Regions from separate parts of the Pseudomonas sp. MTM4 genome, predicted to be linked through region 2. Evidence: riboswitches for the same ligand, from Rfam matches in the RefSeq annotation. Region 2 holds a riboswitch; the other holds the start of a gene.
The links. A riboswitch is a leader RNA that binds a small molecule or an ion and turns the genes downstream of it on or off. The one in region 2 is predicted to bind cobalamin.

Region 1 (3,412 bases), 1.0 Mb from region 2:
AGGAGCTGAGCATGCCGCCCATTCTTCGCCTGCCAGACCCTCCCGAGGTGTGCGAGCTGTGCAAGCGCGAGGTGCCGCTGACCCGCCATCACCTGATTCCCAAAGCGTTACACGGCAAAACCTACATACGTAAACGTTTCGCTCGCGAAGAGCGCATCATCGCCACGCTGTGGGTATGTCGGCCTTGTCATAATCAGATCCACCGTCTGTTCAGCGAGAAGGAACTGGCGCTCACCTACAACAGCCGAGAGGCGTTACTTGCCGATCCGCAATTGCGCACCTTCGTCGATTGGCTGGCCACCAAACCGGCCGGATTCGTTCCACGGCACTGACCTCTCTCACCTCTGACCGGTGCGCAGCGGCGCTACCAGTGCAGATTGAAGTGCGAGCCCAGCACGAAGCGATCATCCAGCAGGTCCCAGCGTTCAACGCAGGCTTTCTTGTCGGCACCGGGGTGAAGCTTCAGGCGGTTGAACGAGTTCGGCGAAGTGCCGCGTACCCGTGACGAAAGCGTGGTGCCGGCCTGGACCATCCAGATCTCCCGCGATAGTCCGGGATACTGCTTGGACAGCGGCAACACATAGGGCAGGTGGATATGCCCGCCCATCACCAAGTCCAGCCCGTGATCGGCCCAGCGGTGCAGTGCGTCGTCGGCGTTGTGCTGCAGATTGCTCAGGTCGCTCAATTTCATCGCCCCGAAAGGCTGGTGCGCGACCACGATGCGCAGCTTGTTCTGATCGGCCTGCTTCAATCGCCGCGTCACGGCCTGCACCTGCTCCTCGGTCACCAGACCGTCCTTGTGCCGCCGTGGGTGCGTGGTGTTGAGGCCGATGATCAGCGCTTCGTCGTTCTCGAAGGTGGGCTCGAGATCGTCTCCAAAATGCCGGCGATAGTTGCGGTACGGCATCAGAAAGCGCGCGAAAACGTTATACAGCGGAATGTCGTGATTGCCCGGGATCACCAGTTTTTCGGCAATGCCATGGCCGTGCAGGCGCTGGACGAATGCCTGCGCTGCGGCGAACTGTCCGGCTCTGGCGCGCTGGGTGATGTCGCCCGAGAAGATCAGCAGATCGGCGCGATGCTCGCGCACGTGGTCTTCCATGGCTTGCACCACCGCCGGTTGCTCGGTGCCGAAATGAGTGTCGGAGATCTGCACGATGGTCGTCATGTGGCTGGCGTCTTCTCGTTGGGGATGCCGAATTGATGGGCACGTTATCGCATTCGAAGCCGTTAACGGCCTGGCGTTCCGGTAAAAAATCCGGATCGCACCCGGAAGCGCCTGCGGCATTGCTTTCAGTTGCGCTGCGCAGGGCCTTGGACTAACCTCCGCGTCGCTTCAGGTGCCACTGGTTTAATGCCAGTGGTGAAACAGGGAAGCCGGTCCAGTCGCAATGACGATTCCGGCGCTGCCCCCGCAACGGTAGGCGAGACAGGACACCGCTCACAGCCACTGTGCCACAGGCATGGGAAGGCGACGGTTTCCGGATGCAAGGCATCCGCTCGCAAGCCCGGAGACCGGCCTGTCGCATTCCACGGCAGTGCGGCGGGCGCTGATCGGGGTGCGGCTGCCTGCACCTGCACCTCTTTCACTTTCTCCGTCTGCCTTTATCGACTGTATGTCGTGCGGCGGGCACGACGGAGAATATCCATCCAATGCGCAATTCCCTTCCCCTGGCCGTGGTGCTGCTGGGCCTTCCTTCCTGTGTGCTGGCCGATCACGGCGATGCCTTGCTGTTGGGCCAGCAGGTGATTACCGCCAGCCGGACCGGCCATTCGCCGGTCTCCATCGCTTCCAGCAGCCTTATTACTCGTGACGAGATCGAACGCCAGCAGGCCGGCAGCGTGCCGGAGCTGCTGCAACGCCTGGCTGGGGTTAGCGTCACCAGCAACGGCGGGCGTGGCAAGAGCACCTCGATATCCATTCGCGGTACCAGCGACAAGCACGTACTGGTGCTGATTGACGGCGTCCGGGTCGGTTCGGCCACCTCCGGCAGCGCCGCGCTGCAAAGCATCCCGGTGGAGCAGATCGAGCGAATCGAGATCGTGCGCGGACCGCGTTCCAGCCTGTACGGTTCGGAGGCCATGGGCGGGGTGATCCAGATATTCACCCGTCGTGGCGGCGCTGATGGCTTCAAACCTTACTTTTCGGTGGGTGCCGGTTCGCGTTCGAGCTACACCGGCTCGGCTGGCCTGGCCGGCAGCCACGGCAACGGCTGGTTCAACCTCGGCGTGGCCAGCGAGTCCACCGACGGCATCAATGCCCGTGCCTATCGCGGCACTGCACCCAAAGCCTTCGAGCCGGATGCGGACGGCTACCGCGAACTGTCTGCGCAGCTGCGCGCCGGTTATCGCTTCGACAACGGGCTGGAGCTGGACGGCAGCTGGCTGCAGAGCGAAAACCACAGCGATTTCGACACGCGCTCGACCAGCGGCGCCACCGGTCGTGACGCCTATAGCGACGGCTCTCTGCAGGCGCTCAGCGGCCGTGCACGTTTCTCGCCGCTGGCTTTCTGGGATATCACCCTGCAGGCGGGGCACAGCGAGGACCTGAGCGACAACTTTCAGGATGGCAACTTCTATTCCCGTTTCGACACCCGCCGCGACAGCCTGAGCTGGCAGAACGACCTGCGTTTCGGTGAGGCGCAGGTGCTGAGCCTCGGCATGGATTACCAGACCGATCGCATCGACAGCAGCGACAACTATGCCGAAGACAGCCGCTACAACAAGGGCTACTTCGTCCAGTATCAGGCCGCCTTCGGTCGTCACGGCGTGCAGGCCGGCCTGCGCCGCGACGACGATGAATTCTTCGGCTCGCATGACACCGGCAGCCTGGGCTACAGCTTCGACCTGAGCGAGGCACTGACCCTGACCGCAGCCTACGGCACCGCCTACCGCGCGCCCACCTTCAATGATCTGTACTACCCGGCCAGCGCCTTTACCGCCGGCAACCCGGACGTCAAGCCGGAGGAATCGGAAAGCTACGAGATCGGCATCCGCGGCAGCCACGGCTGGGGCGAGTGGAGTGTCAGCGCCTATGAAAACCAGATCGAGGACCTGATCGTCTGGGCAGGGACTAGCCCCATGCGTCCGGAAAACGTCGACGTGGCGCGCATTCGTGGCATCGAGACCACCGTTGCCACCGTGCTGGCCGGCTGGGATGTGAACGCCAATCTGACCTTCATGGACCCGCAGGACCGCAGCAAGGCCAACCACGGCCATCTGCTGCAACGCCGTGCCAAGCGCCAGTTCAACCTGGATCTGGATCGCCAGTTCGGTGCCATCGGGCTGGGCGCCTCGCTGTACGCGGCGAGCGAACGCTTCGACAAGGCAAGCAACACCGAGGAGTCGCGCATGCCCGGCTACGCCCTGATGGATCTACGCAGCGAATACCGCGTCGACGAGGCCTGGCGCC
Region 2 (3,412 bases):
CAGCTCGTCGAGTGGAAAAGTTGGCCGCAGCTCGCCGCGGTGCGTAAAGACCAGTTGTGGGCAGTGCCGGATAAGGGGCTGGAGCGCCCGAGCTTCCAAATGCTCGGGGCGATCGGGAAGCTCTGCGAGGTGATGGCTCGGGCGGCGCCCTGATGGCGCGCGCCCATCATTAACGCTTAGAGCGACGGCGTCCAAGTCACTGCGAACAGCGCGGTGCGGCCGGCTTCGCGATAAGTATGGTTCTGCGTTGGATCGGTCCATGACGGCCCGGCTGGGCGATCATAGGTTGCCAACGCGTAATCGCGGTCGAACAGATTGCTGACCTTGGCCTCCCAGCGCAGCTCGGGATGGCTCTGCCAGCCCGCGCGCAGATCGAGAACGCCATAACCGGACAGCTCCTGAGTGTTGGCCGCGTCATCGTGACGGGTGCTGGACACATGCCAGATGGCGCCGACCGAAAGCGTGTCGAATGTGCGGTCAAGGTCAAGACTGAGCGTGCGCTTGGCGCGGCGCGGCAGTACGTGGCCGCTGTCGCGGTCACGCGGGTCGATGATGCTCAAGCCAAGATTGGCCTGCCAACCCAGCAGTTCACGGGCAATACTGGCCTCGAAGCCGTTGATCCGTGCGTGGGCGACGTTCTCCATACGATTGCCGCTCCAGGCGATCAGCTCTTCCACGTCGGTACGGTAAACCGAGGCTTCGACCAGGGTGCCGTCGAAATCGGCGCGCCATTGCAGCTCGTAGGTTTTGGAAGTCTCCGGTTCCAGGTCCGGATTGGGGCCCCATGCTGGCGGTGCGTAGAGGTCGGTGAACGTCGGCGCGCGGAAGCCCTCGCCGTAGCTCAGTATCCATCGCTGCGATAGGCCTACCGGCAGGCTGAACGCAGCATTCCAGCTGTTATGGGTGCCGAACTGCTCATTGTCATCGTGGCGCAAGCCGAGTTCGGTGCCGAAGCCTTCGCCCTCAAAGCTGTGTTGCGCGAAGAAGGCCAGATTGTCGCGGCTGTCCTCTTGGTAGGCAGTGGTAGCGTCGAGGCGGTCCTCGTACCAGTCGCTACCAAGGCTCAGCTGTTGGCTCTCGCTCAGTTGCAGTCGATTGAGCCAGGCGGCGGAATGACGGGTGGTTTCCAGGAGGCTGTCGTTGTACGCAGAGCCGATCGCGCGATTACGATCGAAGCTGCGCCCTAGTTCTATGCGGCTGTTCCAAATTTCGCCCAGCTGCCCGTCCAGATAACCGCTGTAACTGCTGAGGCGAAACTCGTCCTGCGGGATGCCGGGGGCGAACTCGTAAGCATCGTCGTACTCGTTGTCGCCGCGCTGGTCGTTGAGGCTCAGTCCAGTTTTCCAATCGGCGTTGAACCGGTGATCCAGCTTCAAATGCAGCGCCTTGGTGCGCTGGCCGTCGTCGTCGCCATCGGCGCCACGATTGTCGCGGGTGATGTCGAAGCCGTCGCGCTCATCGAGGCTGGCACCGAGATGGATGCGTGTTTGCTGAGTGCCGGCTGATAAATTCAGGCTGCGCTGGAAGGTCTGGTCGCTGCCGGCGGCCAGGCGCACTTCGGGATGCACGCCCCGTTTGCCGCTGCGCGTGAAGATTTGAATGACGCCGCCAATGGCGTCGGCGCCATAGAGCGACGAGCGGGGGCCGCGGATGACTTCGATGCGCTCGATGTTGTCGATGGCGAGATAGTCGAGGCGGGCGAAACCGCTGGTTGCCGACGAAATACGCTGGCCGTCGAGCAATACCAGCGTCTGTGCCGTACCGGTGCCGCGTAACGACAGGGAGGGCACGCCGCCAGCGCTGCTGATTTGCACACCGGGAACGCGGCGCAGCAATTCAGGCACGCTGCGGGCTTGCAGGCGCTCGATGTCGGCGCGGGTGAACAGGGTGTTGGCAGCGGTAGCCTGCGTGCGGGGTTCGGCCTGGCGCGCCGAGGTGATCAGCATGTTCGGCAGTTCATGCTCGATCTCGGCGGCAAACGCCGATACGCCGGGCAACAGCGCCACGGCCAAAGCAATACGGGACAGTTTCATTCTTGAAATTCCTCAAAAGATCACAGCTTTTGAGGAGGGCAGGAACAAGCGAGGGCATGATGATAGGCGGCCGCGCTTGACGGTGCTGCCCTCCGCAACACCAGTCGAATCCGTCAGGCCGGTCTCCGGGCTTTCGACACGCACCACGCTCGCCTTCCCATGCTGAGCACAGTGGCGGTTGAGCGGGCGGCGATCCTCATGGATCGCGGTCGATTACCGTTGCGGGGGCAGCGCCGGCCTTGCTCAACGAGCGCACCGGCTTCCCGTTTAATGCGGACCTTGCGGTCGTGCACACCTGGGCGGATTGGAAATCGCGGGAACCTTAAGGGCTGCTCAGAAGAAATACAAGCAATGTGCTGGCAACGGGAGGAGCCTTGGCCGCGAGAGCGGATGTGGCGGGCTTGTGGCGGCTCGAACATGCACCATCGACCCCCGGACATGGTGTCGAAAGGGCGTGACTCAGCGCGGCGTGGGCCGCGCATCTTGCGTCGATGGTTCAGTGCTGCGCCAGCCGCGCGCGGATCGCCGCTTCGATACCGCCGGCATCGAGTCCGCATTCCTTGAGCATCTCGCTCGGCTTGGCATGCTCGACGTAGTAGTCCGGCAGTCCCAGGTGTAGGACCGGCTTGTGCAGGTTCTCAGCGGCCAGGAATTCACTGATGGCGCTACCGGCACCGCCCATGATGCTGTTTTCCTCGACGGTTACCAGCAGGTCGTGGGCTTCAGCCAATTGGCGCACAAGCGCCTCGTCCAAGGGTTTGACGAAGCGCATGTCGACCACGGTGGCGTCGAGTGCTTCGCCTGCCTGCAGCGCTTCGGCCAGCTGTACGCCGAACACCAGCAGCGCCACCTTCGACCCCTGGCGGCGTATCACGCCCTTGCCGATTTCCAGTGGTTCGAGGCCAGGTTCGATGGTCGCGTTCGGGCCGGTACCGCGCGGATAGCGCACCGCCGCCGGGCCTTCGAAGTGATAACCGGTGGTCAGCATGCGGCGCATCTCATTCTCGTCGCTCGGCGTCATGACCAACATGCCGGGGATGCAACGCAGGTACGAAAGATCGAAGCTGCCGGCGTGGGTCGGGCCGTCTTCGCCGACCAGGCCGGCGCGGTCGATGGCGAACAGCACGTCGAGGTTCTGCACCGCGACGTCATGGATCAGCTGGTCGTAAGCCCGTTGCAGGAAGGTCGAGTAGATCGCGACCACCGGCTTGGCGCCTTCACAGGCCATTCCGGCGGCCAGCGTCACGGCGTGCTGTTCGGCGATGGCAACGTCGAAATAACGATCGGGATAGCGTTCGCTGAAATCGACCAAGTCGGAGCCTTCCTTCATGGCCGGCGTAATGCCGGTCAGGCGCGGGTCGGCGGCGGCCATGTCGCAT

Region 1: another riboswitch for cobalamin. It lies ahead of btuB (TonB-dependent vitamin B12 receptor); the one in region 2 lies ahead of GYM54_RS17120 (TonB-dependent receptor domain-containing protein).

What each region holds. Positions count from the first base shown of each region.
Region 1 is NZ_CP048411.1:40,686-44,097, forward strand. Features, by position in the region: gene GYM54_RS00240 (hypothetical protein) at 12-332, shown strand; gene GYM54_RS00245 (metallophosphoesterase) at 365-1,168, opposite strand; cobalamin riboswitch at 1,322-1,539, shown strand; gene btuB (TonB-dependent vitamin B12 receptor) at 1,654-3,412, shown strand, end outside.
Region 2 is NZ_CP048411.1:3,722,394-3,725,805, forward strand. Features, by position in the region: gene GYM54_RS17115 (cobalamin-binding protein) at 1-153, shown strand, start outside; gene GYM54_RS17120 (TonB-dependent receptor domain-containing protein) at 177-2,033, opposite strand; cobalamin riboswitch at 2,132-2,347, opposite strand; gene dxs (1-deoxy-D-xylulose-5-phosphate synthase) at 2,530-3,412, opposite strand, start outside.